Regions from separate parts of the Desulfocicer niacini genome, predicted to be linked through region 2. Evidence: riboswitches for the same ligand, from Rfam matches in the RefSeq annotation. Region 2 holds a riboswitch; the other holds the start of a gene.
The links. A riboswitch is a leader RNA that binds a small molecule or an ion and turns the genes downstream of it on or off. The one in region 2 is predicted to bind cobalamin.
Positions count from the first base shown of each region.

Region 1: it holds a riboswitch for cobalamin, as region 2 does, so the genes downstream of both, ACYQ2M_RS15695 (ABC transporter substrate-binding protein) here and ACYQ2M_RS16955 (ABC transporter substrate-binding protein) in region 2, are expected to answer to the same signal.

Region 1 is NZ_BAAHYK010000028.1:56,465-66,266, forward strand. It holds gene ACYQ2M_RS15690 (DUF2284 domain-containing protein) at 317-940, opposite strand; cobalamin riboswitch at 1,251-1,435, shown strand; gene ACYQ2M_RS15695 (ABC transporter substrate-binding protein) at 1,835-2,776, shown strand; gene ACYQ2M_RS15700 (FecCD family ABC transporter permease) at 2,799-3,872, shown strand; gene ACYQ2M_RS15705 (ABC transporter ATP-binding protein) at 3,869-5,089, shown strand; gene ACYQ2M_RS15710 (radical SAM protein) at 5,086-6,192, shown strand; gene cobN (cobaltochelatase subunit CobN) at 6,192-9,802, shown strand, end outside.
Region 2 is NZ_BAAHYK010000032.1:66,372-76,173, reverse strand. It holds partial or broken gene ACYQ2M_RS16960 (TonB-dependent receptor domain-containing protein) at 1-838, shown strand, start outside; cobalamin riboswitch at 1,043-1,227, shown strand; gene ACYQ2M_RS16955 (ABC transporter substrate-binding protein) at 1,601-2,695, shown strand; gene ACYQ2M_RS16950 (FecCD family ABC transporter permease) at 2,692-3,696, shown strand; gene ACYQ2M_RS16945 (hypothetical protein) at 3,884-4,615, shown strand; gene cobN (cobaltochelatase subunit CobN) at 4,623-8,354, shown strand; gene ACYQ2M_RS16935 (TonB-dependent receptor plug domain-containing protein) at 9,097-9,802, shown strand, end outside.

The DNA.
Region 1 (9,802 bases), on a different contig from region 2:
GAATGTTTAGCCATTTGTATGTCCATTATATTGTGATCAACTTCTCGTCATCTTTTAGTATTTGAGTTAAAGTGAGGCCATGATAAATTACTTCAATATCAATATGTGAAAACGCCTCTATTCCTTTGAGCAGTTGGTGCCATGGCTCAAATATCAGGATATCATTCAGGGTTGTCTCAATTTACTTTTGCTGTTTTTTAAGTTCTTCCATTGAAGCTTTAAGCGTGAGATTGTCTTTTGTAGCCCCTAAGCTTTGCGTTTTAAGGGGACTTTTAACAAAACCTACGGGTTTAAGATTCATTTCAGGTCAGCCGGTTCAACCGATCAGAAGGATCAGACCCGCCACCCAGCTGTTGTCATTTTTATACGGCAATTTTGATTTTTCCGCTTTTTGGCCCGACCATCCGGAAGACAGCATTAATTGGGTGACATCGATGCCAAAGCCCGACATGGATGGTCGAGCCGATTCCATGTGACGGCAGGGTTTGTTTTCTGTCACTACACAGCAGCTTTCCTGGTCCTCACAAAATAAATCTTTACATGATCCCCCTGCAAATGCTTTTGATTTTTTAAAACCTGTCGCTCTGGCTTTCTGCTCCACAGCTGCGACTATTTGGTGAAGCAATCGCATTACTCCTTTTCGTTCATCGGAAAACATGATCGACGTGGGTAATTCTATTTTTACGACAATGGAATATTGACTTTGGCTCTGCCATTCTCTGAATTCTGCAGGGCCTTCCACATGGGGAGGGCAGCTTGAGGAGCGACCATAATTCGGGCAGGTATACTCTCCGTTACACAGCTTCGCCAGATTTTCTTTTACCAGAATTTCTTTGGAGGATATGGCGGTGCAGGCACTTGCCCCAAGTTTGATGGCTTCTTGTTGCAAGTGCTCCCATGGCTGTTTTGATATCGGGTTTAGTTTTGTTTTTGTATCCAAAATACGTTTGATTCCTTTGCGGCTTAAATGAGTTAGACTTTCTGCTGGGCCATGATGTTACGCATTCAAAATCCTGGGCTTGGTCATGACCTGACCCCATCCCTATGTGGCCCATGTTGTGACCAAGCCCAAAATGCTCAATGTTGTGAGTTAATGTCAAGCAAATATTAACGTCAAATTTTCAACAGTTATGGATTCTGAAAAGGGCAAGTTTTTTTACGACCTGTTCCTTACCAGAATTTTTTTGGAGGATATGACGGAGCAGGCATTTGTCCAGTTTTTATGATTGACATTTAAGATTTTACAAACTATTAACTATCACTGATCAGGTGCAGGAAGCTGCATAATAGGGAATCCGGTTTAAATCCGGAACGGGCCCGCCGCTGTGATTGGGGACGAACACTGCATAATGTCACTGTCCATATGATGGACGGGAAGGCGCAGTCAGTAGATTGATCCAAGAGTCAGAAGACCTACCTGGACAACCATAGGGATGCTGCGTACGGCAATGCCGGCACCTGTTTGATTCTGAGGATAGAAAAAGGGACAGCCTTGGATCGTTTTTTATAAACGATTCAGGGCTTTTTTTGTTTTGGGCCTCTTTAAATAAGCATCAATGGAGTGACTGGCAAATATTAACAAAGGTATGTTACTGATTTCAATGCGTTTTGGCACAACTGCTGAAGATACAAATATGGAGGTAAAATGAAAAAGGCTCTTTTTGTTTTTTTATGTTGTTTTTTACTTACACTATTTTGTGGGTGCTCGCAGGATATAACCTCTGAAAGTAAACTCAAAAAAAATGAAGATGCCGGTTTTATGAGTATCGGTAGTTTCTCCATAACCCGGTTTGATAATGGCATTAGTAGAGTGAGGGATGGTGCCGGAAGACAGATGACGCTTGTACCACGGGGTATGCCGGTGCCCGATGGCGTTGATTCAGCTGAACTTGTTAGAACACCTGTCAAAAGGGTTGTTGCCTATGGGGCCTTTGATATTGCCATTTTAAAGGCTTTGGGCGTGCTTGAGGATAGTCTGGTGGGGGTTTTGATCAAAAAAGAAGACTGGACGATTCCCGAAGTGGTGCAGGGTATGGAGGACAACAAGATTACCTATCTGGGGGATTATAATGCCCTTGATTTCGAACGACTACGAAAGCTTAACCCGGAACTGGTGCTGACATGGGACATGTCCATTATCCCGATGATGGCGGAGATGAAGGTGCCGGTTGCCGTTACCACCACACCAACGGCCATGTGTTTATCTGCCAGGATGAAGTTTGTTCGATTCCTGGCTCCGTTCTTCAATAAGGAAAAGGAGGCGGATGCTTATTTTAATAAGGTTTCAGGGGCATTGGATCAGATCCGTATGGATACGGCCAATGCCGGGGTTAAACCCAAGGTAATGTGGGGGGATATTTACGAGAAAAGAGTGCTTGTGGAACCGGGAAACGCATGGGTGGGACAGCTTGTGGAGTTGGCATTAAGCGATTACCAGTTTGAGGATGTATTTGGTAAATCCTGTATTGAAATTTCCCTTGAGCGTTTTTTGTATTCAGGTCAGGATGCGGATATCTTTTTTACCTATCGCACACCGGACAGCGGTGCCACATCAAAGGCGTCTCTTGCCAGGGCCAATCCGCTGCTGGCCAATATTAAGCCGCTAAAAACCGGGCGGGTCTACTCTCCGTTACCCCACTATAAACACTCCGGTGATAAACTGGATGAGATATTAATCGATATTGCGGCTATCCTTCATCCGGAAAGCTATCCTGGATACAAGATTCAATATTTCAGGCTGTTACCTGAGAATGATCCGATTGCCTATTCCAAATAGACACACAAAAAAGGAATGCTATATGACTACTCCGATTACTTCATCCGCGCTTGCTCCATCCACTGATTATACAATCCATCGTCAACTTATGTGGCGGCGGCGGACGATCAGTTATATTTTTTTCGGACTGGTTTTGCTCTTGATTCTGGCAGCTAATATCATGAAGGGCTCCGTGGATATCCGATTTTCAGAACTATGGACCATTCTTGCCAGCCACGATATTGAAAGCGTCAACGGGTTCATTATATGGAAAATCAGATTACCCCGGGCCATTTCCGCAGCCCTTGGGGGTGGATATCTCGCCATTGCAGGGCTTTTGCTCCAGGTTTATTTCCGAAATCCAATTGTGGGGCCGTTTATCTTGGGGATTTCATCCGGGGCAACACTCACGGTTTCCTTTGTTATGTTGACATCTCTGACACTTGGAATGACGGCGTTAAATCCATTTATGGCCACCCTGGCCGCCTTTGTCGGGGCCTATGGAGTGATGTTGGTGGTCATCAGCATTGCCGGGCGGGTGAAAAATGCCGTTACCCTGCTGATCGTGGGCTTGATGATGGGGTATTTGTGCCACGCTGTCACTTCCATACTGGTGGCCTTTGCGGAAAAAGAAAAAATCAAAGGGTTTGTGTTGTGGCAGCTGGGCAGCTTTTCCGGATTCAGGTGGAGTGAAATTGAGATATTGATTCTGGGAGGCGGATTAATTTGTGTTCTGGTGTATGCCCTGTCCAAACCCCTGAACGCTTTTCTCCTGGGAGAGGATTATGCAGCATCCATGGGGGTGAATATCAAGGTATTCCGACTTTTGATTCTTCTGTCTTCATGTGCCCTGGCCGGCATGATTACAGCCATGGCCGGACCCGTGGCATTTGTGGGGCTTGCTGTACCGCACATGGTGCGCCTGGCATTTGGCACCTCGGATAACAAAATTCTTGTGCCGGGTTGCCTTCTGGTGGGGGCGGTGGTTACCAGTTTGTGCGATTTTATTGCGCGGATGATTTTTTCTCCTGTGGAACTGCCCATTTCAGCGATCACTGCCTTTTTTGGTGCCCCCATTGTTATCAGCTTGCTAATGAAACGAAAGGTGGTGTTATGATGAAATCCAAATCGGTGTTAAAAACTGAAAATTTGTCCGTAGGATATCCTGGAAAAACGGTTCTTGAATCGGTGAATCTGGATTTTTATAGTGGCGAATTCGTATCCCTTCTGGGGCCCAACGGGGTGGGAAAAAGTACACTGTTAAGGACCTTGTCACGTCTGTTATCCATACGCAAAGGGCGTGTGTTGGTCATGGGCAAATCCCTTGATACCATACCGGCTCCGGAACTTGCAAAGGTGATGTCGGTTGTGCTGACCCATAAAGCCGTCCCCCCCTTGTTCCAGGCCTACGATTTTGTTGCCATGGGGCGATATCCTCATACCCGTTGGACCGGTCGGCTTGATACAGAGGATGACCGGGTGGTGATGGATGCTCTGTCCATGGTCCGGGCCCAGGATCTCATACTAAGGGATATGTCAACCTTAAGTGATGGTGAGCGCCAAAAAATTCTCATCGCAAGGGCATTGGCCCAGGAGCCCGAGATTATCCTGCTGGACGAGCCCACCATGCACCTGGATTTAAAACATCGCATGGAGATCATGTCCATTCTTAAGGATATGTGTCGTAAAAAAGGGATCTGTGTGGTGGCATCACTGCATGATATTGAAGTGGCCTCCAGGGTATCGGACCGGGTGGCTTTGATTCAAAACAACACCATCGCCCGGTTTGGTCCCCCTGAAGATGTGCTTTTGGAGGACACGGTTTCCGATCTTTATGATTTTGGCGATGCCGGTTTCAGCCGCCTGTTGGGAAATATAGAATTCCGGGGGAGCATGGAAAAAGGCGCTGTTTTCGTCATTGGCGGCATGGGCAGTGCTTCTGTTTTGTATCGCCTGCTGTCTAAAAAGGGATATCGGGTTAAAACAGGGGTGCTGTTTAAAAATGACGTGGATTACCATGTGGCAAAATCATTGAACATTAATCCCCTTATCGAAAACACTTTGCAACCCGTATCTGATCACAGTATCAAATCGGCACTCAGTGCACTTCAAGAGTGCGACGCCGTGGTGGATGCCGGTTTTGAGGCCGCAGATTTGAACAGGGGGAATTTAACCTTGATTGATTCGGCTAAACAACTGGGCAAACCCGTATTTCGTTTGAATGGAACCCCAAGCAACGGGATAATGCGGCCGGAAATTTCCATGGATATGACAGCGAGTACCGAATCTGCTCTTGTCGGTTTGATAGATCGGAAAATGGCCGAAATGTCATGAAAAACCCCCTCTCCTATTTGATTCTTATGCTGACGGACCGCTGTAATCTGTCCTGCCGTTATTGTTATCTCGGGGGACATAGAAAATCCATTTCCCATGATGACGGGTCTGACATGTCGTTTGATACCATTGATCAGGCACTTGAACTATTTGCGGCACATAAGAAAAATTGCAGCATACAGATCTCCGGTGGAGAACCCCTGCTTGCCCCCAGACAGCTTGAATACACGGTGGGTAAAATTAGAAGGATATCGCCGGATGCCCCCATTGCCATGCAAACCAATGCCATCCTTCTGGACGATAATGGGGTGGATTTTATAAAGGCACATAATATAAATCTTGGTATCAGCCTTGACGGTGATCCGGGTATGCAGGATCTCTGCAGAGGCGGTGCTTCTGAGACATTCAATGCCCTGGGATGTCTGGAACAGAAAAAAGTGCCGTTTAGTGTGACCTGCGTCGTGTCTTCCGTCAATGCCCATCTGTTACACCGGGTGGTTTTGGCCCTTGCCGGCTTTTCCATGGCCGGGGGCGTTGGTTTCGATTTGCTGGTGCAAAAAGGAAAGGCAAAGAGTACAGGTGTTGAACCCGCTTCTCCCCTGCAGTTGGAAATCGGTATAAAAAAGGTGAAACAGGCCCTTTCTCTGGTAAATGCGGGGCGACAACGTCCAATTGTTATCCGGGAGAAGGAGAAAATCAAGGTCTGTCGGTATGTTGGGAAAAAGGCATCCGCTTTCTGTCATGCGGCCCATGGACAAAGCCTTGCCGTGACCCCTAAAGGAGATCTTTATCCCTGTTCGCAAACCGCATTTGATCCTGATTTTTACGTGGGCTCTTTGATGGAGAAAAATGGATGGGAAAGCATTTATCCTTCTTTGGAAACGAGCCGTCTTGCCCTTGAATCATATAAATTGCGAAATAACGTTGAAGATCATTGTCGTTCCTGTGGATTTAAAGGCACGTGTCCCGGAGATTGTCCCAGTAGATTGTACTATAATTCAAGTGGCGAAGATCCCCTGGCCTGCGTGTTATATCGAACCCTGGCATTTTTTGAGCCCGCCACCCAGGCAGACAATGAAACCGGAACAAAGGAAGTAATGTGATGAACAAAGAGTTTACATTGGCCTACTATTCCGCTGCTGCCATGGAGATCCCATCCTTAAGCCTTGGTGTGGCCCAATTTACAAAAGAGGGCGGCGCCATAAAGGTGCATGCTAAAACCCAGACCCAGCTGTTTGATGAAAAGCAGGTTGCCTTGTTCGTGGACCATTGCCTTGCATCGGATGTGGTGATCATTGGCCTTCATGGCGGCCGGGAATCCTGTCCGGCGTTCGATGTTCTATCTGATCGACTGGATGAAATGAAAGACAGGGGTGAAAAATTGCCCTGGGTTCACATCCAGCCCACGGGCGGTGATGAAGATGCCATTGAGGCGGCCCAGATCTTGTCCACCCATTTTGGAACACCGGTGTGGGACAGGGTCCACCAATATCTCAATCACGGGGGCATGATCAATTTTACCAATCTTTTATCTTATCTTGAGGCCACGTTTTTCGAGTTTAAGGACAGGTCCCAGCCCCCCCAAGCCCTTCCCCATGAGGGGCTTTACCACCCGGAGATCAAAGGCATTCCCGACCCGTTGGAATACATGGCAAAGAGAATCATTCCGGGCCGGATCACCGTGGGCATATGGTTTAACCAATCCTACTGGCTCAACAATAACCTGGCCTATATTGATGCCATGATTCGATCAGCGGAAAAACTGGGCGCCAATGTTATACCGGTGTTTCATCTGCGGTACAGAGATAAATCCAGGGGTAACCGGGGCGCGGAATACGCTGCTGAAACCTTTTTCATGAAACAGGGCAAACCTGTCATTGACGTACTGCTTAACCCCATGATGTTTTCCCTGACTCTCACCGATTCCTCCTGTAAAACCTTGTATTCAAGGCTCAATGTGCCGGTGATTCAGGCCATGATGACCATGCAGCCCTTAGAGAGCTGGAAGGAAGAGGTCCAGGGCATGACCACCATGGAGGTGAGCTTTTCCGCGGCCCAGCCGGAGTTTGACGGCAATCTCATCAGCGTTCCCATTGCCAGCCGGGAACAGGACACCACCGATCCCCTGACCGGGGCGTTGATCTCCCGGTATATGCCCATTCCGGATCGTGTGGACCGTGTGGTTAATCTTGCAATCAACTGGGCCGGATTGTCGAAAAAGGAGAACTCCCAAAAGAAGATCGCCATTGTATTTCATCACTATCCCCCCCGGAACGACCGGATCGGCTGTGCGGCTGGTCTGGATAGCTTTGCCAGTGTCAAGCACCTTCTTGATCGGATGAAGGCGGAGGGATATGAAGTTGAAACATCGTACCAGGACGGGGATGAACTGGCCCATGAGATTCTTTCCCGCATGACCTGTGATCAGCGATGGCTTCTACCCGAGCAGATGCATGAACGTGCAGCCGCCCTGGCAGGTCCGACGGATTACATGGGCTGGCACGAAGCGCTTCCTCAACCCATCAAAGAAAAACAGACCCATGATTGGGGAAAAATGCCCGGGGACCTCTTTGTCCATGACAATGAGATGATTTTTGCCGGAACCATGAACGGAAACGTTTTTATCACGGTGCAGCCGCCCAGGGGCTATTTTGAGAACATCGACAAGATTTACCACGACATGTACCTGAGCCCCCCCCACCATTATCTGGCCCAGTATCGCTATATCAAACACGTGTTCAAGGCTGATGCCGTTATCCACGTGGGCAAGCACGGCTCCCTGGAGTGGCTGCCGGGCAAGGCCCTGGGACTGTCCGAGGAGTGTTACCCGGATCTTTCCATCATGGATCTTCCCAACATCTACCCCTATATCATCAATGATCCCAGTGAGGGCACCCAGGCCAAGAGACGCAGTTATTGCTGTATTGTGGACCATCTTACCCCGGTGTTTACCAATGCCGATCTGTACGAATCCCTGTCTGAGGTGGACAATAAAATCAAGGAGTATCAGGATGCCCGCCGGGAAGATCCCGGAAAGGTGCCGGTGCTCAAACCCATGATTTGGAAGGCCGTGGCAGATGCAAATCTTGACAGGGATCTTGAGATCACCGAAGAACGGGCCTTTGAGGATTTTGACGGGTTCCTTGAAAAGCTCCATGAATATCTTGGAGAGCTGTCTGACACCATGATCAATGATGGCTTGCACACCCTGGGCCAAGTGCCGGAGGATCAGCCGCTGGTTGAATTCCTGGTGCAATTGACCCGGGTGGCAAACGGCAATGTGCCCTCCCTGAGAGAGTCCATTGTCACCGCACTGGGGCATGATTATGACAACCTTCTGGTTAACAGGGGACGGGTGGTGGATGAAAAGAGCGGTGACACCGGAAACATGATCATTCAAAAGGCCCACAACCTGGCCCTGACAATGGCCCAGGCCCTGGCGGAAAAAGGGTTTGAAGGGGATGAGGCGTATATCTCCAGCGTGATCCGGGATCTGGTTTCTCGTTCCCATCCGGACATTGTGGCGGTTCTGACCTACATTTCAAATGGGATTGTTCCCAATATCCGGAAGACCACCCAGGAGCTGGACGCTGTCATCACCGCCCTTGACGGTGGATTTGTCCGTCCCGGACCCTCGGGTGCTCCCACAAGGGGCCAGGCCGATATCCTGCCCACCGGCCGGAATTTTTACTCGGTGGACCCCCAGAAAATTCCCAGTCCCGGGGCCTGGGAGGTGGGCAAAAGCCTTGGGGATGCCCTGCTAAAGCGCTATCTGGACGAAACCGGGGCCTATCCAAGAAGCGTGGGCATTATCGTTTATGGCGGTGCCACCATGCGTTCCAAGGGGGATGATATCGCAGAGATTTTTTATCTTCTGGGAGTCAAACCCATCTGGCACAAGACAAACGGCATTGTCAAAGGTCTTGAAATCATCCCGCAAAAGGACTTGGGCCGTCCCAGAATTGATGTGCTCCCCCGGATTTCGGGTTTCTTCCGTGATTCTTTTCCGCTGTTGGTGGAACGTATAGACCAGGCCGTGCGTATGGTGGCGGTTTTGGATGAACCCCTGGAGACCAATATGATCCGCCGCCATGTGGTCCGGGACATGGAGACCTTTAAGGTTGAGGGCATGACCGAGGATCAAGCGTTCCGGGAAGCCTCATTCCGGGTGTTCGGATGCCCGCCCGGTACCTATGGGGCCGGTGTTTCCGAACTTGTGGAATCCAAGAACTGGAAGACCCAGGAGGATCTGGGCAACAATTATATTCGGTATTCCAGCCATGCTTACGGCAAGGGCAGTTACGGCCAGCAGAAACCGGCGGTTTTCAGGACCCTTTTATCCCGCATGGATGTCACCGTAAAGAACGAGGATTCCCGTGAATACGACATGATGTCATGCACGGACTATTATAACTACTACGGCGGTCTCATCGTTGCCGGGAAAACCGTTACCGGCAAGTACCCCATATCACTCATGGGCGACAGTTCCGATCCCAAACGGGTGAAGATGCGCTCCACAGCCGAGGAGGCCAAACATATCCTGCGATCCAGGTTGACCAATCCCAAGTGGATAAAGGGGATGATGCGCCATGGCTACAAGGGCGCCGGGGACATTTCCCACATGATGGATGTGGCCCTGGGCTGGGATGCCACGGCCGAGGTCATGGAGGACTGGATGTATGAACAGATGGCCCGGGCCTATGTGCTGGACGA
Region 2 (9,802 bases):
TTTCGGACTGCGATGGGATTGGGCTGAATTTGATAATAGCGGTTATCAGTACAATAGCGCAGGAACGACTATGACAGATGTCACCGGCTCCTCACGTGTAGACGGTTATAGTCCCCAGCTAAACCTGCTTTATCAGCTAAATAGAAACTTTAATTTTTACACGTCTATAGGAAGAGCGTTTAAAATTCCCACACCGTCCCAGCTTTATACGGTCAATGATTATGCCAATCCAGATCTGGAGGCAGAAACGGCCATCTCCTATGAAATCGGAACAAAATACTCTTTTCAAAAAGTATCAGGCAGCGTGGCCGTTTATCTGAGCGACGTGGATGACCTGGTGGCAAAAAATGAGACTACTGTGCAATATGAAAACATTGGTAAGGCCCAAAGTAGAGGCGTCGAGGGTTCTCTTGCCTATCGGATAATCGACAGTTTGACTGTCAATTTGAATGCGAATTATACCAGGATGGAAATAAAGAAGAATCCTTCCGATACCTCCATAGAAGGCAAATATCTTGATCAGGTACCTGAATACACGGTATCCCTGGGCCTTGATTATACACTACCTGTGGGCTTTTCTGCCTCGCTGGTCGGCAGAAAAATAGGTCCTTGGTATATGGATTCGGCAAATGAAGAAGAATACGGTGGTCATTATCTTGCCGATTGTAAGCTGGGCTTTAAATCCACCTTGCTGGGGCAGGACTTTCACTGGAGTGTGGGGTGCAATAACATCTTTGATAAAAAGTACGCTGCTTCCGCTTATACCTCGGGACGTTCAAATCTTTATTATCCTGGGATGCCCCGTTATTTCTATACCTCAATAGGGTTCGACTTCTGATGATCTGATATGACTCAGGGGCTGATGCAGTCCTGGTACCGAAAAATCAGTTCCCTTTGTCTGAGAAAAACAGATGAACACAAAAAAACTGCAAGCAGGTTGGGAGAATACGTATCTCATTAAAGTGCTTGGGGGCAATACAATTTAAATGCGTTGGCCCTGGAATTCGGGGCCTTTCCTATTGACTTTTACGGTATTACAAACTAATAGATGCATTGATCAGGTGCAGAAAACTGCATAAAAGGGAATCCGGTTAAACTCCGGAACGGGCCCGCCGCTGTAATTGGGGACGAAGACTGCAACATGCCACTGTCGAGGTTATGGACGGGAAGGCGCAGTTGGTAGAATGATCCAAGAGTCAGAAGACCTACCTGGACAACCATAGGGATACTGCGTACGGCAATGCCGGTTCCTGTTTGATCTCAAGGATAGAAAAAGGGACAGCCTTGGATCGTTTTTTTAAACGATTCAGGGCTTTTTTGTTTTTGGAAGGCCGATGATAAAAGGTGTTGAATATTATATTTTCTGCAGCCATCTGTTTGACAAAAAATGGGGCAGACGGGTCAATGCACATGAAGAGGAACATGACAGCCCTTCTAAAGGTTCAGCATATTATTTTACCTTCAGATGGATGCTATGTCGGTGTTGAGCTGTCATACCGGGTTTAAAGGTGGTTTATCTTATGTTGCAAGGTATGTTACCTAAAGCATTTATCCATTCCGATAAGATCCTGGAATCCTATATGCGTCTTAAAGGTTAACTATGAATAATTTATATGAAAGAGCAGGTAAGCTTAATATTTTTGCAAGTTTTGTTGCGGGCGTACCTGGGCAAGAATCACTGTCTACCCTTGGCAGTTATATACGGTCAACCATCCTGTTCTGTTTGATTCCGGCAGTTCTTTTGGGTGGATTTTCGGCAGTCTTTGCCGAAGATTCGCCGGGAACTCAGATTACCAGCCTCTCATGGGAACAAAACGTCAACCAGCGGATCATTGATGAAACGCCTGAAAAAATTTTGTGGGTCCTGCCGGACAAAAAAAATGTCTGGATATCAAAAAGACCCAAACGAGTTGTGGTGCTGTTAACCTCACTGCTTCATCTATGGTATGAAACCGACGGCCAGGCCATTGCCCGGTGTTCAGGCAAACTGCATGTGCCAAAGCAGGCCCTGGGGCTTCCCGAGGTGGGAACATTTAACAACCCCAACGCCGAAAAAATAATTGCCCTGCAACCGGATCTGGTGATTTCATCCAACCTGCCCGCTTTCCGGCGGCTGATTCCGATTTTGGAGGAAAATAAGATCCAATACGCCTATTTTAATTATATCAACTTTTATGATTACAACCGCATATTGACATTGTTTTCAAAACTTAATCACACCGAAGACCGGGTCAGACAACTCCAGGGACATATGACTGAAAAAATTGAGGCGATTCAGGCCTCAATAAAGGGTTTTAAAGCGCCCCGGGTGCTGGTGGCATTTTCCACGGCCAATTCTGTTTCCTGCGAGGTCAACGGTTCCCAGACCTGCACGATGCTATCCATGCTGGGCGCAGAAAATATCATTCCCGACCGATTTTCCACAAGAAATCGCACCCGCATTCAATTCAGCCTCGAGCGCATCGTCTGTCTTGATCCGGATATTATCCTGCTCAACACCATGGGGGATGTGGATGAATGCCGGGACCGACTGGAAACTGAATTTTCCGGTAACCAGGCATGGGCAGGTCTAAGGGCCATAAAGGAAAATCGTTTTTTTGTTCTTCCCAAAGAATATTTTTTATACAAACCCAATGCCGGTTTCCCGGATGCCCTCCAGTACCTGGCCGACCTTTTATATGGGAAAAGGATATGAGAATAAGCTTCTTTGGCCGGGATAACAAACGTATATTGATACTGATTATTATGGCGGTTTTTTGTGTCTGCGCTTTTATTCTCAGCTTAAGTCAGGGATCCTTGAAACTGTCCCTTTCACAGATACTCCAGTCGATATTCTTTGAGTCAACCGGGCCCCATTATCAGATTATTTATAATATAAGACTTCCAAGAACCCTTGTGGCAGCCCTTGTGGGCATGAGCCTTTCGCTGTCAGGATGCATTTTGCAGGGAATCATGAGAAATCCCCTGGCATCCCCTCACCTCATCGGCATATCCGCAGGTGCAGGGCTTGCCGGTATCTTTATTCTGATTGTGATTCCCAGTGCCTTTCACCTGCTCACGCCTGCCGCATTCATCGGTGCCCTTGTGACAACTATTATTATTTATGCCCTGGCATGGCAGCAGGGATTAAAACCCACGCGACTGATTCTGGCAGGTGTTGCCGTCTCGTCCTTTATGGGGGCCTGGATCACGGCGCTTATGATTTTTTTTCCTGAACGGGTACACTCGGTTTTGGGCTTCATGGTTGGCGGACTGTCTGCAAGATCCTGGAAACATTTTTACATCATCCTGCCCTATGCTGTAACAGGTTTTTTTTTGACCATTATTTTGGCCAAGCGATTGAATATCCTCTTGCTGGGAGATGACATCGCCCGTTCTCTGGGACTGAATGTCGAAAAAAATCGACTTCTTTTTATTGCCCTTGCAGCCCTTCTGGCAGCCAGTGCTGTCAGTGTGGCGGGGTTATTGGGATTTGTGGGCCTCATCGTTCCCCATATGACTCGGTTTCTCATCGGATCGGACTATCGGTTCCTGCTTCCGGCCTGTGCACTGACAGGCAGTTGCCTGCTCATGGCCTGTGATACCGTGGCAAGGGTGGCACTGGATCCTGTGGAATTGCCGGTGGGCATTATCATGTCCGTGTTAGGCGCACCGTTTTTTCTTTATCTGTTGCGATCCAATTTTAACAAAGGGTAAACGATTATGGTGGCCCTGGACCAGAATGGCCGAGGCTTGTGATCAAGCCCAGAAATTTGAATATCCTTTTCAACCATACTAACTATTACCAGACAAGGAAAACGAACCAATGAAAAAGATATATGATATTCGGATAAAATCCCTTACAACGTTGTTTTGTTCCATGATGGTGTTGCTTTTATGCTCAATGCCGGTATCTGCCTGGACTCAGGATGGGATCAATTATATAACAGGACCTGTCTCAGACCAGGTGGGTATGTATTCATACCGAGTGAATGATCTGGTGGAATATACAAAATCAGACCCTCAAGGTCAGGTCGTAAAAAAGATATCCATCCAGCGGGATGAGCATGGTAATGTTGTGGGCAAAACGCACTATAACCAGAATAATGACCTTACATTGAAGATTTCATACCGATTTGATGCCGAAAATCGATTAACACAAAAAATTAAGCAGACACCTGATGGGAAGCCCATTAAAACCCTTCAGTATTCATATGATCCCAACACCTCCGTGTGCAGGCAGATGGATATGGATAGTGACGGCAATGTATTGAAAACACATTTTTATATGTTTAACCAGAACGGTGAGCGGATCAGAAAAAGCTCATATAACGTAGCAGGAAAACTATTACGAAACCAGATTAATCTTTTTAACGAGCAAGGGAAAAGAATAAGAGACTACGCTCTTTCTTCTGATGGGACTGTTTTGGGAAGTACCGCATATGTTTACAATGAAGACGGTTTTATGACAGATATCCATTATTTTGATAAGTCGTCTCAACTAAAGGGTAAAAGTCTTATACAACTGGATGAATCAGGTCGTCCCGTAAAAAAAAGCCGGTTTGATGCAACAGGAAAATTAAAGTCTGTAATGCAATATTCTTATAATGCCGTTCCGGCCGTTGAAAAAAAATAGGTGCATAATGAAGCTTGCATACTTTAGTGTGACATCCAATGAAGTACCCAATTTAAGTGAAGCCTGCCTATTGTTTAAAGCACAGGGAAAGCCGTTGTCGATTTATGCCCGCACCCGGACCCAGCTGGAAGGACACCCTGACAGGCAGGCAAGGTTTATTGATGCGGCCCTGGATGCAGATGCCGTTGTGATAACGATCATGGCCGGGAAACAATCCTGCCCGGCCTGGGATGCCCTGATCGATGCCCTGGAAGAAAAACGAAAGACAAGATTCCACTGCCCCTATTTTCATATCCAGCCCACAGGCAGTAATCCAGATTCCCATCAATTGGTCCAGGACCTTTCCGACGGCCTTTCCCAGGGTCAGTGGAAAAGCTTGAGTGAATACTACCGGTTTGGCGGGGTGGTCAACCTTTATAATATGCTTTTGTATCTTAATAATATCATCCATGAGACTAACCATCCGCTTCTCCCGCCGGTGCGCCAGCCCAATGAAGGACTTTATCACCCGGACCATGGGCATATTGTAGACACTGAATCCTGGTACAATAATTTTGATCCCCAAAAACCCGTGGTTGGTATTTGGTTTTACCAGAATTTCTGGACCAGTAATAATAAAGACCATATTGATGCCCTTGTCCGGGAGGTTGAACGTCAGGGAGCCCATGTGATCTGTGTGTTTCATACCCGGTTTAAAGACAAGCTTACGGGAAATAATGGTGCTGACTACGTGGTGGACAAATTTTTCATGAACAATGGTTCCCCCCGTATTGATGTGCTTATCAATCCGGTGATGTTCAGCCTGAAAACCGCATCCCCTGATTACAAAGATCTTCTAAAAACATTAAACGTTCCGGTGATCCAGGCCATGACCACCGCTCAAAGCATTGAAGATTGGGAAAAGAGTGATCAGGGTTTAAGCACAGTGGATATCACCATTGGTGTGGCCCAGCCGGAATTGGACGGGGTTATTATCGGTGTGCCCTTTGCGGCAAAACAATGGGTGGATACAGATCCTTTAACCGGGGCTGCCGTGAATAAATATTTGCCCATCCAGGAACGGATCGGCCGGTTGGTCCGGCTTTCGCTGAATTGGGCTGCCTTAAAAAGCACACCCAACAGAGAAAAAAAAGTGGCCATCATCTTTCATCATTATCCTCCCAGAAATGATCGTATCGGATGTGCCAGCGGCCTTGACAGTTTTGCCAGCGTCTGTGAAATGTTGAAAGCCCTGGATCGAGAGGGCTATTACATTGATACCCTTTACAAAGAGAGCTGTGAACTTTCCCGTATTATCCTGGACGGCATGACCTGTGACAGAAGATGGCTTCTGCCGGAACAGATGGCAGAAAAGACCAAAGCCAAGGCCGACAGAGAAGATTATATGCCGTGGCACAGGGCGCTTCCTGAAAAAATACAGAAAAAAATGACCCAGGACTGGCAGGCTATGCCCGGTGATCTTTTTGTCCATGGGGATCAATTGTTTTTCCCCGGGATTATCAACGGGAATGTCTGTATTACCATCCAACCGCCCAGGGGATATTTTGAACAGATTGACAAGCTTTATCATGACATGCACCTGTCGCCGCCCCATCATTATCTGGCCCAGTACAGATGGATATCTGAAAAATTCGGGGCCCATGCCGTGATCCATGTGGGCAAGCACGGATCCCTGGAATGGCTGCCGGGAAAGGCTGTGGGTTTAAGCCGGCATTGTTACCCCGATATTGCCATTGGGGATCTGCCCAACCTCTATCCGTATATCATAAATGATCCCGGTGAGGGCACCCAGGCCAAACGAAGATCAGCCGCCTGTATTATTGATCATCTCCCCCCGGCCCAGACAACGGCAGGTCTTTATGATGAACTGGCCAAGCTTGACAATTTCATGGACGAATACCGGGATGCGAAAATCCAGGACCCATCAAAATTGCCCATGCTGTTGGAAATGATTGTAAAAGAAGCCGGGGCACAAGGTATTCTTGACGAGCTGAATCTAAACCTTGAGCAGGCCTTGTCGGAGGGTTCTTCTTTTCTCGAACAGCTTCACCATTTTCTGGAAGAGATCCGGGATACGGCAATTGCCGATGGACTGCATATCATGGGCCAAGCTCCTGAAGGTGAACGTCTGGTCTCCACCCTGGCCCAGCTGACCCGGCTTGCCAACGGGTCTGTTCCCTCCCTTAGAAAATCGGTCATGAAGGTGATGGGCGGGAATACACAGAAGGATGCTCTGTCAAAATTCCAGAAACAGGCCCAGGATCTCTGTGAAGCCCTGTTAGATGAACTTCTAATGTCGGACATGTCATTGAAGGCCATCACATCGGTTCAGATGAAACACCTGGGAAAATCCCACGCAGATGTCACCCAGGCGTTGACTTATGTGGCAAAGGATCTTCTGCCCAAACTTCAACAGACAAAAAACGAAATCCAGGCAGTGCTGGACGGGCTTAGCGGCAGGTTTGTTCTCGAAGGACCTTCAGGCGCGCCCACACGGGGACAGGCGGATATTTTGCCCACAGGCCGTAATTTTTTCTCTGTGGATCCCCAGAAAATCCCCACACCTGCAGCCTGGAAGGTGGGAAAACGCATGGCAGACGCTTTGATTGATCGCTATCAAAGGGAGCATGGCAGCTATCCTGAAAAAGTCGGTATTGTGTTATGGGCAAGTCCCACCATGAGATCAAAGGGGGATGATGTTTCCCAGATTCTCTACCTGATGGGGGTAAAACCGGTGTGGCAGAAAGGTTCCGGGAAGGTTCGGGGAATCGAGATAATTCCCATGGAAAAATTAGGCCGTCCAAGGATTGATGTCAGCCCAAGGGTATCCGGTATTTTTCGGGATGCATTTCCCCTTCTCATGGATTTGATCGATGACGCGGTTCAGATCACGGCAATGATAAATGAGCCGGATGAGTCTAATTTTATCCGGCGCCATGTGTTCAAAGATGTCAAGGAGTATGAAAAGGACGGACAGGACCAAAAGAGTGCCTTTCGAAAAGCAACCTTCCGGATATTTGGCTCTCCACCGGGCAGTTATGGCAGCGGGGTGTCAAAAATGGTGGAATCCAAAACCTGGGAAACCACCGATGATTTAGGCAATATGTTTATTCAATGGTCATCCTATGCCTATGGGAAAAATACCTTTGGCGCCCCGGCGGAAACACAGTTCAGAAAAAGCCTTTCACGCATGTCGGTCACCGTAAAAAATGAGGACACAAGGGAAAAAGACATGATGTCCTGCACGGATTTTTACTCCTACCATGGCGGGCTGATCACAGCGGTTCATGCGGTTCAGGGGAAACGTCCCTTTTCTGTTACCGGGGATTCCTCGGATCCTGAACAGGTGGTGGTCCGCACAACAAATGAGGAGGCAAGGCATATTTTCAGGGCACGCCTTCTTAACCCGGTGTGGCTTGAAGGGCTGAAAAGACATGGGTTTAAAGGTGCCGGGGATATTTCAAAGGCCATGGACATTATCTTTGGGTGGGATGCCACCGCCGATGTGATAGATGATCATTTGTACACGCAATTTGCCCGGAAAGTGGCTTTGGACAACAAAATGCAGGAGTGGATGAAATCCGTCAATCCCCATGCGCTTGAAAATATTCTGGCCAAACTTCTGGAGGCCGTTTCCCGGGGCATGTGGCAGGCGGGCAAAGAACTCGAAGATGAGCTTAAACAAGAGTACCTCGATATTGAGGGGACCATTGAAGAGTTGACCGAACAGGCTGAATAAACACCGCTCCAAGACACTGGAAACTAAGGTGTTTATCGAATCGATATCCAGAATGCTGGCATTGATTGGGATTTTCAGATAAATGGACGGAAAAACAGTATGGAAAAGAGCATAAACACAAAACCCCTGCCATAATAAAGCTTCCTGATCGCAATTTTACTGCTTGACACATTCTTATTAATGGGATAAGAACTTTTTACTTGCAATATGAAATTGCTGCTGTATTGAATGAATAGAGACCATTGTCAATGATGAGCCAAGAAGGCCAGATAGAAGAGATATCTGGATTCTTGGCTTTTTTTTTATGAAAAAAAGAGAGGAAATAATCGACTCATAAGGTTTCATCATAAAGCACAAGTAAAAATACGTTGAAATATTCGCAATAGATAGAGGGGGAAGACAGCAGATACCCGGCCAAGGACACATGCTGCCTTCCGGTTGAACCCCTTGATGATCAAGGAGTCTATTCCTTCCTTATCACCTGACTCATCTTGCGTCAACAATAAGAATCTACCACAGGCAGGCTTTTCCCACAGGCTATATCATATATGTTTGAAAAGCATGGATATAGCTATGTCTTGTCAAGAAAGATAGGATAACTGTTTTAAATTATTAATATTTATGCTTCAAACTTTGCAAAAGTTCTTTGATGGATATTCAATAAGTTAAGATGGGTATCGGGAATTGCCGGGATGGATAATTATCTATCATTGACTGTTTCTAAAAAAATAGAAGGAGAAAAATGAAACCCAAGATTAAAAAGAACTACCGGATTGCTGCAGTGCTTATCATGGGCATGCTCATGGTTCATTCTAACGTTGCATCCGGCAATGAAGAGCCTTTTCAGCTGGGAGTTATCACCGTGACCAGTCCTGGAATTGAACAGAACATTGAAGATGTACAGGCAACGGTTGAGATCATCCAATCCCAACAGCTCGAAACTCTTTCAGGACGAAGCCTTTCCCAGGCACTTCAACAGGCGACTGGTATTGTGGTCAAGGACAGTGGCAGCAATTCAGACCTTTCTCTCAGGGGGTTTGAAGGGGGACAAACCCTTATCCTTGTGGATGGCATGCGACGCACCGGCAAATATGGAAGCACGGACCTGAACGGAATTCAGCAGGAAGATGTCGAGCGAATCGAAATCGTTCGGGGTCCTATGTCTGCCCTGTACGGTTCAGATGCCATGGCCGGAATAGTAAACATCATCACCAGGAAAGCTTCGGCCAAGAAAGCCTTTACCGCTAAAACCATCTGCGGTATGGCCCAGAACAGGGATAGGGAGACCCTCATTTTTCGTGCAAACGGCAACCTTGGACAGGTGGGAAACAGCTACCATCGAATTTCAACGGAAATAAAAAAACGGGACAGATACCGTATGGAGGAAGATCAACCATACACCAGCCTGGGGGATGAGGAAAGATACTTCATTTCCTACAACGGAAGAT